3 regions of the Mameliella sp. LZ-28 genome follow, and region 3 is predicted to be linked to each of the others. Evidence: riboswitches for the same ligand, from Rfam matches in the RefSeq annotation. Region 3 holds a riboswitch; each other region holds the start of a gene.

Region 1 (6,130 bases), on a different contig from region 3:
CGCCACTTGCAGGTCTTCAAGCTTCAGCACCCAGGCGTCCTCCTCTGTCGAACAGCCAGAACAATCCCAGGCTGGTACACAACAACAACAGCGCCGCACCGGCCGCCGCCTCCATCTGGTAGGATCCCATCAGGCGATAGACCTGCAACGGCAGGGTCGCCCGGTCCGGATCCGCAAACAATGCGATCACGCCCAGATCTCCCATCGCCAGTGCAGCCGTCAGCCCGGCGGCAAATCCCATCGGGCGCCGCAAGCGGGGCAGCCAGACCAGCCGCAGCCAGGCCAATGGCGTCATCCGCAGGCTGGCCCGCAGCCGCCCATAGTCGCGCGTGACCGCCTCGGCCTCGGGCCGCAGGATGCGCAGGGCAAAGGGCAGCGCCATCAGCGCGTTGACCAACCCCGTGACCGGCAACGCCATGTCGAAGGGATTGACGAAGTTGCGCAGGATCAGGAACAGCCCCGTCCCCAGAACCAGCGGCGAAATCGCGATGGCGGGCAGGGCCAGCAACTCGCCCCGCCGCGTGGCCAGCGGCAAGGCCCAGGCCATGCAAAGCACCGTGGACCCCAGCGCAACCATCAGCGAATGCCCCGCTGCCCGCAGCGTGTCCGGCGTGATCAGCAGAAGGCCCGGCAAACCGCGCAGGACAACCGCCGCCAGTGGCACCAGCAGGAACAGCGCCGCCGCGACGATCCACATGCCATCCCAACCACGCGCCAGGCCACCCTGCCCGTCCCAGCGCGGCAGGATGCGATCACGCCCGGCACCAAATCCGGCCTGCCCCGCGACGCGCAGCGCCACCAGACCAGCCGCCAGCGCCAGCACCAGCTGCATCACCGCCAGCGCTGCCGCCCGGCCAAGATCGAAATCGAACCGCATCGCCTGGTAGATCGCCAGCTCCACCGTCGTCGCCCGTGGCCCGCCACCCAGCGTCAGCGCCACCGCAAAGCTCGTGAGGCAGATCACGAAAATCACCGTAAACGCCCCCGGCAGTACCCGCAGGATCAGCGGCGCGTCAATCACGCGCCATTGCGCCCGCGGCGCCAGGCCCAGGGAGGCCGCCAGCCGGAAATGCTCGGCCGGGACCGCCGCCCAGGCGGAAAAAAGCATCCTGACCGCCAGCGGCAGGTTGAAAAAGACATGCGCCAGCACGACCCCGTGCAACCCGTAGATGTCGAGGTTCGGTCCGCCCAGCGCCCCCAACAGCCTGTTCACCAGCCCCGCCTGGCCAAAAACGGCGATCAACCCCATGACCGCCACGATCACCGGCAGGATGAAGGGCGCCCCCAACAGCGTCACCAAGACCCCGCGCCCGGCGAAGCGGCGGCGCGCCAAGGCCTTGGCCACGGGCACAGCCAGGACAACGCTGAACGTGGCCGACAGGAAGGCCTGCCAGAGCGTGAACCGCAATGCCTGCCAATCCCCCGGGCCGAAGGCGCCAAAGCCCCCGGCCCGGGCCAGAACAACGCCCACCGGCCCCAGCGTCAGGACCGCCAGGGCCAGGGCCGCCGCTATTGCGAGAGCGCGCGGCGCCATGCCTCGATCGCCTCGCCACGCAGGGCCGCCGCCTCATCCTCGGAATAGAAAAGCACATTCTCCGGCAGGTCGAGCTTCTGGAAGCCATCCGGCCACTTGTCGCTGTCCAGCGCCGCCGGGATCGACCAGTTGCCCGTGGCGATCATGCCCTGAAAGTCCTCGCTCAGGATGAACTCCATGAAGGCGCCGGCCAGTTCGGGTTGGTCGCTGGTGGCCAGCCGGGCGGCAAGTTCGACCATGAAATAATGCCCCTCGGGGAAGATCGCGGCCTTCTTCGTCTCATCTTCTTCGGCGATGATGTGATAGGCGGGCGAGGTCGTGTAGCTCAGCACCATGTCCGCCTCGCCATCGGTGAAGAGGCCGTAGGATTCGGACCAGCCCTTGGTCACGGTGACGATCTTGGGCGCCAGTTTCTCCCAGGCGGCCTGCGCCTCGTCGCCGTAGACCGATTGCACCCAAAGCACCAGCGCCAGCCCCGAGATCGAGGTGCGCGGATCCTGGATCACCAGCCGCAGGTCGTCTGGCGCCTCCAGCAGCGCGTCGAAACTGGCAGGCGGCGCATCCACGCGGGTGCAGTCATAGACAAAGGCAGTGTGCCCGTAGTTGAACGGCAGGAACACCTCGTCCGTCCAGTCGATCGGCAGGGTCAGCGGCGACAGGTCCACCCCGTGTTCTGCGAACAAGCCCGATTCACGGGCCTTCTTCGTCACGTCGGTGTTCAGGCCGATCACGACGTCGGCCTCGGTCCGGTCGCCTTCCAGCAGGATACGGGGCAAGAGGTCGCCGGGCTTGAATTGCAGATCGCAGTCGCAGCGCGCCTCGAACAGCTCTTCGATCCTTGGCCCCGGCCCCCATTCGGAAACGAAGTAGTCGGGCGCATAGACCGTCAGGACAGGCGTTTCGGCCAAGGCAAGGCCGGCGCTCAGACATCCCGCGGCAACAGTGAAGGCAAGTGACTTCATTGAGTCCTCCAATATTGCGGCGCAAGGGCAAGATTGGAGTCCCGTCATCGGGCCCATACCTTCCCTCCGCCGGTGTTAACCGGTTCAGGTTCAACGGGTTGATCCGTGGTACGGAAATCTCAGACGGCTCATGCGCCGCCACCCCGAGGTAGGCCGGACCCTAGTCGCGACGCCACGGAACATCAAGAAAAACCGTGATATTTTCCGTGTATTATGGTAAGGAATGCGTATCCCGAAAATTCAGGAGAAAGGAGGCGCCCTTGGGGAAACGCGTTTGATCATTCTGTGTCTCGAGCTGGGGGTTATCTGGCTCATCTATCTTATTTTCGGCTGGATCGCGGCCTTTGAAATGCCGCTCTGGCTCTCCACCTTCATCGTGATCGCCGTGGACCGGGCGACGGATGCCGTGGGCGATTTGGCCCAGAGGCGGCGCGACGGACTCGAATAGTCTTGGCATTGTGCCCCGGCTTGCGTATCCCGCGCGGAAACGAAGGGGACGCAGCCATGAGCCTGAACACATTCGGACATCTCTTCCGTGTGACCACCTGGGGCGAAAGCCACGGGCCGGCTCTGGGGGCCACGGTCGATGGCTGCCCGCCGGGGATCGAGATCGACGAGGCGCAGCTGCAGCACTGGCTGGACAGGCGCAAACCGGGGCAGAACAAGTTCACGACACAACGCCGCGAACCGGATGCCGTGCGCATCCTGTCCGGCGTCTTCGAGGGCCGGACCACCGGAACCTCGGTTCAGCTGATGATCGAGAACACCGACCAGCGGTCCAAGGATTATTCCGAGATCGCGCAGAAGTTCCGCCCCGGCCACGCCGACATCACCTATTTCCAGAAATACGGGCTGCGCGACTATCGCGGCGGCGGGCGCTCTTCTGCGCGGGAAACTGCGGCCCGCGTGGCCGCCGGCGGGCTCGCGCGCGCGGCGCTGACGGCGCTGGTGCCGGGGATCGAGATCCGCGGCTACATGGTGCAGATGGGCAGCCACGGCGTCGACCGGGCGCGTTTCGACGATGCCCAGATCGATGCCAACCCCTTCTGGTGCCCGGATCCCCAGGCCGCCGAGACCTGGGCCGACTACCTGGATGGACTGCGCAAGTCGGGCGAGAGCGTGGGCGCGGTGATCGAGGTCGTCGCCCGCAATACGCCTGCCGGCCTTGGTGCCCCCGTCTATGGCAAGCTGGACACCGACCTTGCGGCCGCGATGATGTCGATCAACGCGGTCAAGGGCGTCGAGATCGGCGAGGGCATGGCCTCGGCGGCGCTGACCGGCAGCCAGAATGCCGACGAGATCTTCATGGGTGAGAACGGCCCGGTCTACAGTTCCAACCACGCCGGCGGCATCCTGGGCGGCATTTCGACCGGGCAGGAAATCGTCGTGCGTTTCGCGGTCAAGCCGACCTCGTCCATCCTGACCCCGCGCAAGACCATCACCCTGAGCGGCGAAGAGACCGAGATCGTCACCAAGGGGCGGCACGATCCCTGCGTGGGCATCCGCGCCGTCCCGGTTGGAGAGGCTATGATGGCCTGCGTCCTGCTCGATCACCTGCTGCTGCATCGCGGCCAGGTGGGGGACGCGGGCGGACGCATCGGGGGCTAAGCCCCCTCAGAAATCCTTCCACAGGGCATCGTCACCAACGGCCTTCTTGTAGGCCGGTGCCGGCTCCGGCGCGGTTTGCTCGAAATTGTCGATCTCCTCGACCTCCACTTCGACGGGTGACGGCTCCAGGTCTTCAGCAGCCCAGCTGCCATGCACCAGGGTTTCCGTGTCCGGGATCATGTCACCATAGGCATCGTCCGCATCGTAGGGCGCGGGGTCTTGGTCCTGTTCCAGGACAGGCGCCTCCGGCTCGACGCTGTCCACCGTGTATGGCTCATCTGCCGGCTCTTCCCAGGTGTTCGCGGCAACGGGCAGATCCCGGACAGAGAACCGCGCCAGGACATCGGACAGGCGCGTGGCCTCGACACGCAGTTGCTGGCTGGCGGCATTGGTCTGGCTGACCATCGCGGCGTTCTGCTGTGTCACCTTGTCCAGTTCACCCACGCCGACATTGATTTCCTGCACGCCGCTGGCCTGGTCACGGGCCGAGGTCGCGATACCAGAGACCATTTCGGACACTTCGGTCACGCTTTGCACGATATGGGTCAGGGTTTCGCTGGTCTCCTGGACCAGCTTTTCACCGTCTTCCACCTGCTTGCTGCTGTTCGTCACCAGTTCCTTGATCTCGCTTGCGGATTCCGATGCGCGCTGCGCCAGCCCCCGCACCTCGGAGGCGACCACGGAAAAGCCCTTGCCGCTCTCGCCGGCGCGCGCGGCCTCGACCCCCGCGTTCAGGGCCAGCAGGTTGGTCTGAAAGGCGATGTCGTCGATGACGGTGATGATCTGCGAAATCTGGTCAGAGGACTTTGCGATCGACCCCATCGCCTCAAGCGCCCTTGCCATGACCTCGCCGCCCTGCTCCGCCCGGCGACGGCCTTCGACCACCTTGGTATCGACCTCCTGCGCCCGGGCCGAGGCCGACTGCACGCTGGCTGACAATTCGTCGAGCGCAGCGGCCGATTCCTCCAGCGTTGCCGCCTGAACCTCGGAGCGGCGCGACATCTCGTCGGACATGCTGGACAATTCGTTGGCGTTGCTCGCAACCGCGTCGGCGCTTTGCCGCAGCGAGCCGACCAGATCGTCAAGCGTGTCGGCCAGGCTGTTGAAATCGGCGCAAAGCTGCACGTAGCTGTCCCCGAGATCGTGCCATTCACCCTCGTCGATACGATTCTGCAGATCGCCGCCGCGCAATTGGCTCATCGCGGCACTGAAGGCCTGGAACAGGTCCACCCGTCGGCCATTCTCGGCGACCATACGCTTTTCGGCGGCGTCCGCAGCCAGCAGCTTGGCCCTCAGATCCTCGAGGTTGCGCGAGATCATCCCCACCTCGTCGGCCCGCGCGGTATCGGAAAGCTCGAACTCGTAGTCGTGCTGGGCAAGGCGCCGGACAGCGTCGCGGGCGCGCTGGATCGGCAGGGACAAGGACCGGCCAAAGATGAAAGCCAGGATGAGCGCAACCGCCACCACCAGCCCGTTCCCGAGCAGCTGCTTGATGTCGGAGGCCGCGGCCACGGTAGCAGCCTCGGTTTCCAGCTGCGTCACATCGGCGGCCAGGGCATCGGTCATCGCCAACAGCTCGCTGCGGGTTTCCTCCAGCGAGGGCAGAATGGTCCTGTAGGCAAAGGCCTTGCGGTCGAACAGGGTCAGCCCGGCCAGCGTCTCGACCTCACCGTCCAGGGCGGCCAGCCGTTCGGCCATTTCAGCCAGGCGGGTCGCCATTTCGGGGCGCTGCGCCTCGGACACGCGGGTGTCGGCAAAGCTTGTCCGCACCTCTGCAAAACGGTCGGACATGGCCGTCAACTCGGCCCGCATGTCCGCCATCTTGGCGTCATCGCCGGCAACGAACAGCATCATCGCCAGTTCCGCGCTCTGCATCCTGTTCGTGAGGTCGCCCAGAAGCCGGCTTTGAGAGAACATGTCGGAAGTGTGGTAGAGCTTGGCCGTGAGTTCGGATTTCACCGTCCAGGAAATGACCGAGAGTACCAGCAGTGTCGCGATAAAGGCCGATGCCAGCAGCATCACCTGA
Region 2 (6,130 bases), on a different contig from region 3:
GCCGGTGATCCGAATCTGATGGCGGCTCAGCGCGGTGCGCGCATCGCCATGACGAACAGGCCGGCGATCAGGGCAGAGGCCGCGACATTGTAGTTGGCCATCGACAGGCCGAACAATTCCCAGGGGATCTGGTCGCAGGGCACCATCGGTGCGTTCATGATCGCCTCCATCGCCTCTTCGGGCGACAGGCCTTGCAGCGAAGGGGCGCTGCAGCTTTTCAAACCCTCCCACCACTGCCGTTCGACCCCGCTGTGAAAGAGGCCGATGGCGGAGCTGGACAGCGCCGAAAGCGCCGCCAGGGCCAGCAGGATCCGGTTCGGCAGCGCAAGGGCGATGCCGCCGATGATCAGCGCGCCGACGTGGCCATAGCGCTGCCAGTAGCAAAGCTGGCAGGGCAACAGCCCCTGAACGTACTGGAAATAGAGCGCGCCGAGCAGCAGCCCGGCGGAACCAAGTACACCAAGCAAGGTCAGGACAGTGCGGTTCATGGCATCCTCAAGTAGTCGATCTTTGCCTACAGGTGGCGCAGGCGTACGGGGCGCGCAAGCGTAAACGGGGCGATGTCGCGGTCGTGATCAGAGTCCGAGCCAGGTCTTGATCAGGCTCGCCAGTGTTGCCCCGGCCAGGACAAGTGTCGATATCCAGGCGGTGCCGATGATGGTTCCGATCACGACCAGCACCCCGTCCCGTTGCAGCAATCCCATGGCGATCACGACCACGGCAATGCCCGGAACGGTGTTCGTGCCGGGCAACGGCACAAGGATCGAGGCGCTGAACGCCACCAGCGCGATCCCGATGATCCGATCCAGCGGCGGACGGGTCAGTGCGCCCAGCCTCGGACGGCTGACCGCCTCGATCCGGCGCAGCCAGGGGCCGGCGCGGCGCGCCAGGGACTCCAGTCCGCTGGTCGTGACGGTGCGCTTTCCAAGCTTGCCGGGCAGCCAGGGAACCTGCCGACCGAGAAGGATCTGAACCGACACGAACATGAGCGGCAGGGCAACCACCTGTGGAATTCCGTAGAGAAACGGAATGCAGCAAGGCAGAGCGAGGATCAGCAGAAACAACCCGAAGGCCCGTTCGTGGAGTTGCCCGAGCACCCAGTCGAGCGAAACGCTATCGCCCTGCGCCTCTGCCGCCAGGGCATCAAGCCGGTCCGAAATCGCCTGGTCCGTTTCTTGTGGGGCTGTCATCCAGAGCTCTCCTTGAGTTGCAGACCTCAAAATTTTCTCTCCGCTAGCAGGTCGCGTTCCAGTAGGCCAGCGTCCGACCGTCGCATCCCTCTGGGGAGGCCACGAAAGCGCCCTGGAATGATCAAAAGGGCATCCAACGCCGCTTGCCCCCATTCTTGCCCATGTGTATATGGCCCTACGGGCCCAAGTGGCGGAATGGTAGACGCAGGGGATTCAAAATCCCCCGCCTTCGGGCGTGCCGGTTCGAGTCCGGCCTTGGGTACCAATGACTTGGCGGATGCGCAGGCCCGGCGCATCAGGTCAGGTTGCACCGTAGGGTGACAGCGTGCTTTCGCCGCCTTTGTCCCCGTTCTTCCCCACACCCCAAGACACGGCCATTTGGTTCTGGTGAAACATCAGGCGGCTGCCCCCTTGTGTTGCGGGCGCGAAGCGGGACCTCGGGTCCCGCTCCTTTGATCCTGACGCTCAGGGGACACTGACCGGGGGACCGCTCTGGTACGCCGGGGCGCCCTGCGCGGCTGGCGGCTGGGCCCAGTCCTCCATGTGATAGGCGCTGTCCCAGAACCGCCATTCGTGCCAGCAGGCCCTGCGAAAGGCCCTTTCCATGCGTGTCTTCGTCGGGCCATCCGCCTCGGCCCCCAGCCTGTCAGTCAGGGCCAGCATCCGCGAGACGCTCTCGTCGAAGGCTTCGCCGGAATAGGTGTCGATCCAGGCCGCGTAGGGATTTGACGGCTGGCTGTGCTTGGCAATGTCCCGGCCGACCTCGCGGTAGATCCAGAAGCAGGGCAGGAGCGCCGCGACCGCCTCTGGAAAGTCCCCCAGCGCGGCGGAACGCAGCAGGAAAGACAGGTAGTGGTCGCAGGCCGCAGAGGGCTGAATGGCGGCGAAAGCGCTGTCGGAAACCCCGAACAGGCCCATGTAATGCGCGTGAAGTTCGCGCTCGACGTGGATTGCCCCGGTTGCCGAACCCGCCAGCTGCGCCAGCACATCGGCCGAGGGGGCCTTGGCCGCGGCCAGTGACAGGGCGCGGGCGAAGCCTTCGAGATAATGCGCATCCTGCACGATGTATCCCTGGAACACGTCACGGCGCAGGGTGCCCGATGCCATGTCGCGGTTGAAGGGCATGTCGTAGATCTGCTGCCACAGATCCGCGGTCTGCTTGGCCAAATCCTGTGTGAAGGTCATCTGTCTGTCCCCGTGATGAAATGAAAGTGATGGACCGGGCCGTGCCCCGTCCCGACCGACAACCGGTCTGCCGCCGCTATGGCGGCGCTGATGTAACGCTTGGCCCGATCGGCGGCCTCGGTGATCGCCAGCCCGGACCCGAGGGCGGTGGCCAGCGCCGACGAGAAGGTGCAACCCGTGCCATGCGTGTTGCGCGTCGCCGTGCGGGGGCCGTCGAACCAGGCCTCGACATCGGGCGAGATTAGGAGATCGGGGCTGCGGTCTCCGGAGAGGTGCCCGCCTTTCAGCAGAACAGCGCTCGGCCCCAACGCCAGCAATGCCCGGGCCTGCCGGATCATCTCTTCCGTGGTTGCGGCCTCGGCACAGCCGAGAAGGTCCGCCGCCTCCGGCAGGTTCGGGGTGATAACGCTGGCAAAGGGCAACATGTCCCGCAAGGCCGCCACGGCCGGTGCCCGCAACAGCCTGTCGCCGCCCTTGGCGACCATCACGGGGTCCAGCACGACGGGGCATGCAAGACCCGCGATGCCCTTTGTCACGGTTTCGATGATGGCCGCGTCACCCAGCATGCCGATCTTGATCGCGTCGATGGCGATGTCGTCGCGGATTGCGGCGATCTGGGCGGCAATCATGTCGGTGTCGCACAGGCTGACCGCCGTCACGCCACGGGTGTTCTGGGCGGTCAGCGCGGTCAGGACGCTCATTGCGTAGCCGCCATTTGCCGAGATCGCCTTGATGTCGGCCTGGATGCCGGCACCGCCGGAACAATCGGAACCGGCGATGGAAAGGATGTTCGGGATCATGCCGTCCTCCATGCGTGGATCAGGGTCCGGGTCGCGGCGGTCATGTCCGCCGCCCGTGAAATCGCCGAGACGACGGCCAGCCCGGCGCCACCGGCGGCCTTTACCGGCGCGGCGTCGCGGGCCGTCACGCCGCCAATGGCGAGGCAGGGCAGCGAGGAGCGCCCGGCGATCACGGCGAAACCGTCCAACCCGATGGGTGCGGCGTGATCTGGCTTGGACCCGGTCGCGTAGATCGGTCCGACGCCGAGGTAGTCGACACCGGCGGGAACCGCGTCCAGTTGCGCTGCCGTCTCGATCGACAGGCCAAGGACCATGTCCGGACCGATCTTCCGGCGGATGCGGGCGGGATCTCCGTCACCCTGGCCGACGTGCAGACCCGCCGCGCCGATGGCGATGGCCAGGTCGACCCGATCGTTCACGATCAGCTTGGTCCCGAAGGGGGACAGCGCGGTCATCAGCGCCCGCGCGAGCCGGGCCAGATCCGCGTCCGGTGTCACCTTGTCACGCAGTTGAACCCATTCGGCGCCTCCCTGTGCGGCGGCAACCGCCTGGACGATGACCGGTGCGGGTGCGGTGGCATCCGTGATGAAACAGAGCGGCGGGATCATGCCAGCGTGATCCGGGCGCCGCGCGCCAGGTCCTCTGGCGTCATCGTGTACAGCGCATCAATGAAGGCCACCTGGAATGTCCCCGGTCCCCGGACGCCTTCGGCGGCCTGTTCGCCGGCAAGACCGAAAAAGGCCAGCGCGGCAACGGTCGCCTCAAAGGGATCCTGCCCGACGGTGAAGGCGCCGACGATGCCGGTCAGGGAACAGCCCAGGGCTGTCACCCGGGGCATCAGGGCGTGGCCATTGGCGACCTCAGCATTGCGCGTGCCATCGGTGACGAAATCCACGGGGCCGGTCACGGCGACCACGCCGCCCGTCCGCCGTGCCAGGGCGCTTGCAGCCTCCTGCGCCTGGGAAACCGCGTCGGCGCTGTCGGCGCCCTTGCCGCTTGCGTCGGCGCCGGCCAGCGCCATGATCTCTGACGCATTGCCCCGGATCACGGTCGGGGCGAGGTCCAATAGCCGTGCGCCGATGTCCCGGCGATAACCCGTGGCGCCGACCGCCACCGGATCGAGTATCCAGGGCGTTCCCTGCGCCTGAGCGGCCCCGGCGCTCTCCAGCATGGCGTCGGCCCAGGCCGGTGAGAGCGTCCCGATATTGATCGTCAATGCCTGCGCCAGGCCTGCGAACTCGGCCGCTTCCTCGCGCGCGTGGACCATCGCGGGCGAAGCCCCGGCCGCGAGCATGACGTTGGCCATGATGTTCATGGCGACGTAATTCGTGATGTTCTGAACAAGTGGCGCCGTCCGGCGCATGTGATCCAGGTGCTGTCCCGTATCGTCCATCGTGATCTCCTTTCGCCCGGCGGCATGAGAGATCACGAGACGTCGACCGGAATCCGGTCTGCCCTGTGCGCCTCCCTCCGCCGGCATTATCCGGTTCAGGTTCGAAGGGTACGTCTCAGCCCGGTTTCCCGAGCGCCCCTGTCGCTAACGGCGCGAAGGTCGCATCAGACGGCGCCAGCGTCAATCAGCTTCGCCGGCTTCGCATCGCGAAATCCGGACGTTTGGGTCGCGGGATGGCGGGAATTGGCCTGTCGAAGGGGGCAATCCTTGCAAGACCCTGTTTATACTGGCCTTTTGCATCCCCTTGTGTATAGGCTGGATGCAGAACACTTCCAGAAGGCCGGGTATGCCTGATCGCGACGACCTGAATGCCAAGTCGATATACGATGATCTGTTGCATCGGGCGCAGGGGGTGATCCGCACCAGGGATTTCGACGGATACCAGGGGGTCTTCGACCTTCCGTTTCGGCTTGTGAACCTCGATGCGGCGCATGTCTTTTCCACGCCGGACGATCTGCGGATGATCTTCGAGACCATCCAGCACCGGATCTTCTGCCTCAATCTCAGCTCTTACTTCGCGGTCTGCCTCGACGCGCAGCGCATCGACGAGACGACGATTGTCGCCACCCATGAAACCCGGATGATCACCGATAACCTCTTGGTCGGCGATCCGGTGCCCTCGGTGGCCGTCCTGAAACATGTCCGGGGGCAATGGTTGCTGACGGAGGTCTGGAACTTTCGCCCGGACCGCTTCGGGACCAGTTTCCTGCGGGTCGAGCAAGAGACGCGGCCAGCGGCGCAATGGATCGCGATGCAGGCCCGCGTCTATGGCGCGCTCGGCGGTCGGACAGGCGTTTCGGCGGTTCGCTGACTGCCCGTGTGGCGCCGCGGATCGGTGCCGGTCGGCAGCCCGCTCCAGCGGCCGAGGGCTGGGACGGCAGCGATCCGGTCCGTGAAGGCTGGCCGGGAACAGGAGCTCGGGGAAGGAGCCTGGAGGACGCTGGCCGTCGATCCGCAGGATCCGCGCCAATGCAATCGTCACCCGCAGACGGCCCCGGCAAGCACCTGACCGGGACAGCTGTCGGGATTTCCAGATGCCCGCAAGGAGGCCTTTATGGCTGGCCAGGTCATACCCGACTACCATGAGATCACGCGTGTGCTGACGGACCGTTCCATGCGTCAGGCGCTGGAGTTTTCGGTGCTCCGCAGGGACGACTTCTCGGTCTACGAGAAAGCGATATTCCTGCCCGCCCTGGCACAGGTCATCGGGCTGCTTTCGGCGAGCGGCGGGATGGACCTGATCGGCTTCGGCTATCGCGTCACGATGAACCTGACTGCAGATTTCGCGGGCCTCGACCGGCCCGAGAAATCGCCGGAGGAAATCGAGCAGTTGCTGAAACTGGTCAAGAACTCCTCGGAATTCGCGACGCTGACCCATGTGACCCGAGACAAGGAAGCCGTACGGGCCGCGCCCTGTCCGAAGGCGTGTCGATTTGGGCCTGACCTTTGGCTATGGCATGCACATGTGCCTTGGGCGCGATCTTGACGGCGGACTGCCGGCG
Region 3 (6,130 bases):
GCACCGCGAACCCCAGCGCGATAAGCTGAAACTGCAAATCGAAGACCACAAGCGAAGCGATGATCCAGATCAGACAAAGGGCGAGCTTCGGCAAAGGGTGCAGACGGCTCAACATTAAGCAGGCACCATATGCTGCAAAAGCGGCGCGACCTCTGGTGGGGCCAAGCCCATGGTGTCCAGAAGCGGGGCGTCGCAGAGGATTTCTGGCGCCGGTCCCATAGCTGCAACCCCGCCCTGATCGAGCAAAGCAATACGGTGACAGACCGAGAGGGCAAATTCTGCGTCATGCGTAATGACCGCCAGCGCACGACCCGAGGCCGCGAGACGCCGAATCTGCGTCGCGATACGCACTGTTGCGCGCCAATCCAAGCCGGTGGTCGGCTCATCAAGGATCAGCAAACGCCAGCGATCGGTTTCAGTCAGCAGCGCCAGCGCTAGCCTACGCTTCTGGCCCATGGACAATGTGAACGGATGCTGATCCGCCTGCTCGGACAGGCCCCAGTCAGCAAGCGCCTGCGTGATCTGCGTGGGCGACAACCCGAGTTCGGCCAATTCACCACGCGTGGTGTCGGTCGTGAAATGGGCTTCTGGATTCTGGAAGGCAATCGCCCCGGCAGGCCCATGACGCTGCCCGTCGCGCAGGGGCGCGAGTCCGGCGAGACAAGCCGCGAGTGTCGATTTTCCAGCCCCGTTCGGTCCAAGGATGCCCAGCACTTCGCCCGCGTGCAGGCTGATCGAGATATCGCGCAGCACAACAGGGCCAAAGGGCGGGGCGCAGGCGGCCCCCTCAAGCCGAACCAGTTCAAGGCCGGGTCTGGCAGGCGCGGGAAGCAGGAGCTGGGCCAGATCAACATCTGGCGGCAGGTGCGCCAGCAGATCGGACATCCGCCACTGCTTTGACAACACATGCCCGGCTTCTATGAGGCGCAACCGCAAGCGCACAGCAGGAGGTGTCCATATCCCCTGCGCAACCAGCCTAGCACCATGTTCGGCGAAGACATGATCTGGGGTGCCTGTGATCAGCAGTTTCCCAGAGGGGTTCAGTACGATCACGCGGTCGATACGGTCGAGCAGCGCCCCCAGCGCATGATCGACAACCAGCGCAGTGCGCCCTGGGGCCAGCACCTGTTCTGCAAGACGTTTGGCCGCTTGCGGCGCAAGACTTACCGTTGGCTCATCCGCAACGATTAGCGCGCTGCCCTGCGCCAGTGTCGCCGCAAGTGCGACCATCTGTTTCTGCCCACCAGAAAGCGTAGCGGTGCGCCGCGCGGCCCACTCTTGCGGAATGCCCGCACGGTCCATTGCTTCATCAATGGCCGCCCCCATCTGATCAGGCGGGTAATTTCGGTTTTCCAGCGCGAAGGCGACTTCATCTGCGACAGTGAACCCTGCCAAGGTCTGCTCGGCATCCTGGAACAGAAACGCCACCTGATCAGCCCATTCGGACGGACTGCGCGACGCAACATCCGCTCCGAAAATCCGCAACTCGCCATCGCACCTGGCCGGGATGCTTTTGGGCAGCAACCCGGTCAGTGCATGCAGGATCGAGGATTTGCCGCAGCCCGAAGGCCCCAGCAGGAGAACCCTTTCACCTTGCGCCAGTGCGAAACCGACAGCCCCCACAGCGTCCTGTGTGGCATAGGGGTAGCGGATCACTAGATCGCGGACCCCTATTGCATCAGGCTGCGGCGCGGCGGTCATGGTCGATCTTCAGCCCCGATAGCACACCCGTCTTGAACAGCGCATTGGTGATGGTATAGCCCAGAACCCCGCCCAGCAGCGCACCCGACGTGCAGCGCAGCGCGAACATCACGACCAGCAGACCCGGCTCCAGAGCGCCATAATCGAAGCGCACCCAAGTATAGGCGAATGACACCATCGCGGCCCCCACACCCGCAGCCATCAGCACAGGCAGCGTCCAGCGGCGATAGCGATTGGTGGCAAAGACCAGTTCGGCGCCCATCCCCTGCACGAAACCTGTGAGCAAAAGCAACAAACCTGCTGGACTGCCCAACATGATCTGCACCGCTGCCGCAAGAATGTTGGAGACAAGTGCCACGCCGGGCTTGCGGATGATGGCCGCCGCGATGATCGAATTTATGAACCAAAAGCCCATCACGGCATCCATCGTCACTGGGCCAAAGATCGCTTGCAGGATCAACCAGACCTGCACCCAGCCGAGATAAAGCACACCAAATACAGCGCCCAGAACGGCAACGATCAGAGTTTCACGCAGGGTCCAGACCGAATTCTCGGGCATGGCAGTCTCCATTTTTCAGGTTTGGGAAAAGGGCGCAGTTTGCGCCGCAACGTCAGATTCTGCTTGGGCTGTTGGCCGAAAGCGTCACATCAAGCGCGACATGGCCTGCCTGCGCACCAAAGTTGGTAAACGCCTGCGAGAGTGTCGCAAAAACCGGCCCGGCATCGCCACGCAATTTGGTGCAGAAGTTCTTTGACCGCTCGAAGGTTCCCGATGATTTCAGGAAGTCGATGCAGCCGTAGACCTCGTCCATATGGTGGCCCAGTCCGAGCGGATAGAGCGAAAATTGGGCGGCCACGATCTGCCCGGTTTGCGGCGCTACGGCGACGGCTTGCCGTGCCGCCTCGATCCGGGCGGGCAGTTCGGCGTCAGGCGTCAGGCTGTCAACGGGCGTGCAGATCGGGTCATCTGGCTCGCCCGGACAGCCGCGCGAGACTGTCGCGTGCATGGTGCAATGCACCCCAGAGCGCGCCGCAGCCACGAACAGATCGCGCATCGCTGGAAACAGGATCTCGGGAGGGCCGACGATCAACGTGGACACGTCATCCGTTTCGATCCGCAATTGGTCGCGCCATGGATCAAGCTGTTTGATTGCATCTAGGATGATGCTGACGAAATCATCAGACATCGGATAAAGCGACACTTGTGCGCCTGAAAACATCTTCACCTCGCTCCGCTGGCATTACCCAGATCAGCTAAAGGGTCAGCGGACTTGCATCCGTCATCTCAGCCCCAGCATGATGGAGCGCCCCTGTTGACGCCTTGATCGTAAAATCTCTGACGGATTTGGCAAGGGGCAACTGACGTGCCGAGGAAAAAGCATGCAAAGCTTGAAGTGGCTCGGAAGTGAGACCCGGCACTGGCAAGCGAGAAAACAGGTTTATCTAGTGTTCCGAGTCTGACATTTGCTACCGGTTTCCCCTGATTTCATCGAGTGCGTCAAGCGCACGGCGTTCGCGGGCGATGATGTCTTCAGCGCTTTTGCTCCAGACGAAGGGCTTCGGTTTGGCGTTGTGCTGCAGCAGGTAGTCGTAGATCGCTTCTTCGAGGTCATCGACGCTGTCATAACTCCCGCGGCGGATGCGCTTTGTGGTGATGTCGGCGAAGAAGCGTTCCACGAGGTTCATCCAGGACGCGCTGGTGGGCGTGAAATGCAGCTTGAAGCGGGGATGTTTCTCGAGCCAGGCCTGCACCTCGGGCGTCTTGTGGGTGGCATAGTTGTCGAGGACGATGTGGATGTCGCGCGGCTTTTGGACGGCGCGGTCGATGCGGCGCAGGAATGTCAGGAACTCCTTGGCGCGGTGGCGTGGCATGCAGTCGCCGATCACGAGGCCCGACTTCACGTCCAGCGCGGCGAAGAGCGTGGTGGTGCCGTGGCGCTTGTAGTCGTGGGTCATGGTGGCCGCGCGTCCCTTCTTGAGGGGCAGCCCGGGCTGGGTCCGGTCGAGCGCCTGGATCTGAGACTTCTCGTCAACGCACAGAACGACGGCCCTTTCCGGCGGATCGAGATAAAGCCCCACAATCTCGGTCACCTTCTCCTCGAACAGCGGGTCGTTCGAGACCTTGAAGCCCCTCACGACATGCGGCTTCAGTCCGGCATCCGCCCAGATGCGGCCGACGCTCGAAGGCGATATGCCGACCGCCTCGGCCATCGTCGCGCGGCTCCAGTGCGTGGCATTGGGTGGCGTTTCTTGCACGGTCTTCGCGATCACTTTCAGTCGGACCGCCCTCGGCAGGGGCGGCACGCGGGAAGGCCGCGTCTTGTCCCGCTTGAGCCCTAGCACGCCTTCGTCAAGATACCGCTCCTGCCAGCGCCAGACCGTCGGCTTCGACATGCCCGTCCGCCGCATGATCTCGACAGTCCCCTCGCCCTCCGCCGTCGCGAGCACGATGCCCGCTCGCCACGCGAGCTTGCGCGCCGTGTTGCGGTTGGTCAGCAGACCTTGAAGCTCAGCGCGGTCGGCGGGGCCAAGGTAAAGGCAGATGTCGGAGCGTCTCATCCACCGATCATGACACGGCAGAGCAGGATTGGGAATCCTACGTCAGGTGTGGAACACTAGCTATTTGCTGCGATGGCCTTGACCGGCCGCTTCGGGGAAATCGATTTGATGCTCTGACTGTCCGCTGTGGGCCGATCGCTAAGATTCAGCCTTCAACTGATGGCTAGGTCGCTCGCGGTCTTCCCCGCCTCCAACGCCTCCACGAACCACTGCGGTTTGCGTCCACGACCGGACCAGGTGAGGGCCGGGTTTTCAGGGTGCCGATATTTCGCCACGGCAGGCGCGCGCGAGGATTTCGTCTCAGTGCCGACAAGTTCGGCTAGGGAGTAGCCCAGCTCCCGGGCGAGGGCTTCCACCTTGGCGCGGGCTTCCGCCTTCTGTCGATCCTCGAATGTGGCAATCGCCTTGGCGACGTCCTTCTGCATTTTCTTCAGCTCGCCGAGCGACAGTGCCTCGAGATCGTAATCAGCCATTGGTGCGCTCCGTGTCCTGAATGTCCCGGTATCGATAGCCCGTCGCGGCAGGGTGCCGCAACTCCCGGAAGGCTGGGGCAGGGGTGGCAAAGGCTGGTGATCGTCGTTTTGCCGCCAGTGAGGTGCTGAACTGGGGGTCAGCCTGTCCCGATGCGCAAGGTGACAGGGTCTGGCATGAGCTCCCCGCGCATCTCTGTCTCCTGGGCCATCCCTTCGACTGACAATCCCCTAATCCCGTTCGGTCTCTCGCGCGCAACCCCGCGTCAGTCCGGGCCGTGTTGCCCCTTCGGTGCTGCCCGCTCCACCCCGGTCCTCTGGGGGTTTCCGGCGTCCGTTCCGTCCACCGTGCACGCGTCACCCGACGGGCTTTTTCCGGGTCTTGTCGAAGGGACGGTCCCGAAGACAGGACACACAGGAGCTTACCATGCAGAACATCGTCATCCTCGCCGGCAACATCGGTCAGACCCCCGAAGTCCGCACCACCCAGGGCGGCACCAAGATCACCAACTTCAGCCTCGCCACCTCCCGCCCCCGCCTCTCGGAAGGCCGTGTGATGCGCGACGAGAACGGCTACCGGGTCATGGACACCGAATGGCACCGCATCACCTGCTTCAACGGTCTCGGCAAGACGGTCGCGGAGCATTGCGAAAAGGGGATGAAGGTCCTCGTCCACGGCCGCATCCACTACACCAAGTGGATCGACAGCATGGGGAACGACCGCTACGGCTGCGAGATCATCGCCGAGAAGGTCGACTTCCTCAGCCGCCCGAAGTCGGCCGAGACCGAAAACCCCGAGCTGGTCGACCGCGACGACGAGATCCCGTTCTGAAAAGAACGGGGTCTCCCCCTCAGGCCCGGCGGGGGAACCCGCCGGGTTACTCTACTCCCTGCACCAACGAAGGTTGGCCATATTGTCTTTTCGCAACCTTGAATTGCCGAAACTGGCTCACCAAATAGTGACTGCCCGCGGGAAATCGCTCACGGGTTTGGCCGTTGAACTTGTCAACTTCTTTATGGTGACCTGGCAGCACGATGCCGAACAGCATCGCCGAGACCAGAGCCAGACTGAATGAGACACTGAGCATAGCTCGGACCTCCACGGTTACATTATACCACCTCGCGTTTCGAGACCCGTGTCTGCGAGGCGTTCGGAAGTGAGACGCTGAACGTATGCGCTGACAGAAGGTGGCGTGCGTTCGGGGGACGCCCGGCCTAAAAACCGGAGCCCAGGGTCAGGGCCAGTCCTCCGAACTCTGCGATAAGGAGGCTGAATGCGGCTCGATTGGTTTAAGTCCAGAGGCTACCGCCATTTCGATCTGCCCGTTGGCGAGAAGTTCGCTAGGAAGGTAATGGACCCGAACTTCGTGATTCGGCACTCGTTTGTCCCGCTGCTTCAC

Evidence for each region. Region 3 has a riboswitch for thiamine pyrophosphate ahead of G9Q80_RS06320 (YkoF family thiamine/hydroxymethylpyrimidine-binding protein). Riboswitches for the same ligand answer to the same signal wherever they lie in the genome.
Region 1: linked by a shared signal. The riboswitch ahead of thiB (thiamine ABC transporter substrate binding subunit) and the one ahead of G9Q80_RS06320 (YkoF family thiamine/hydroxymethylpyrimidine-binding protein) in region 3 are both predicted to bind thiamine pyrophosphate.
Region 2: linked by a shared signal. The riboswitch ahead of thiM (hydroxyethylthiazole kinase) and the one ahead of G9Q80_RS06320 (YkoF family thiamine/hydroxymethylpyrimidine-binding protein) in region 3 are both predicted to bind thiamine pyrophosphate.

The regions. Positions count from the first base shown of each region.
Region 1 is NZ_JAANYX010000032.1:480,223-486,352, reverse strand. Features, by position in the region: gene G9Q80_RS17575 (thiamine ABC transporter ATP-binding protein) at 1-30, opposite strand, end outside; gene G9Q80_RS17570 (thiamine/thiamine pyrophosphate ABC transporter permease ThiP) at 17-1,534, opposite strand; gene thiB (thiamine ABC transporter substrate binding subunit) at 1,510-2,496, opposite strand; TPP riboswitch at 2,541-2,652, opposite strand; gene G9Q80_RS17560 (hypothetical protein) at 2,720-2,944, shown strand; gene aroC (chorismate synthase) at 3,001-4,104, shown strand; gene G9Q80_RS17550 (methyl-accepting chemotaxis protein) at 4,111-6,123, opposite strand.
Region 2 is NZ_JAANYX010000011.1:545,548-551,677, reverse strand. Features, by position in the region: gene G9Q80_RS09310 (disulfide bond formation protein B) at 27-488, opposite strand; gene G9Q80_RS09305 (exopolysaccharide biosynthesis protein) at 576-1,190, opposite strand; tRNA gene G9Q80_RS09300 (tRNA-Leu) at 1,372-1,455, shown strand; gene tenA (thiaminase II) at 1,656-2,375, opposite strand; gene thiD (bifunctional hydroxymethylpyrimidine kinase/phosphomethylpyrimidine kinase) at 2,372-3,175, opposite strand; gene thiE (thiamine phosphate synthase) at 3,172-3,783, opposite strand; gene thiM (hydroxyethylthiazole kinase) at 3,780-4,568, opposite strand; TPP riboswitch at 4,624-4,718, opposite strand; gene G9Q80_RS09275 (hypothetical protein) at 4,915-5,439, shown strand; gene G9Q80_RS09270 (hypothetical protein) at 5,683-6,114, shown strand; gene G9Q80_RS09265 (hypothetical protein) at 6,092-6,130, shown strand, end outside.
Region 3 is NZ_JAANYX010000010.1:33,150-39,279, forward strand. Features, by position in the region: gene G9Q80_RS06305 (energy-coupling factor transporter transmembrane component T family protein) at 1-115, opposite strand, end outside; gene G9Q80_RS28400 (ABC transporter ATP-binding protein) at 115-1,701, opposite strand; gene G9Q80_RS06315 (ECF transporter S component) at 1,679-2,260, opposite strand; gene G9Q80_RS06320 (YkoF family thiamine/hydroxymethylpyrimidine-binding protein) at 2,313-2,921, opposite strand; TPP riboswitch at 2,912-3,023, opposite strand; gene G9Q80_RS06325 (IS630 family transposase) at 3,169-4,260, opposite strand; gene G9Q80_RS06330 (H-NS histone family protein) at 4,413-4,733, opposite strand; gene G9Q80_RS06335 (single-stranded DNA-binding protein) at 5,158-5,562, shown strand; gene G9Q80_RS06340 (reverse transcriptase/maturase family protein) at 6,005-6,130, shown strand, end outside.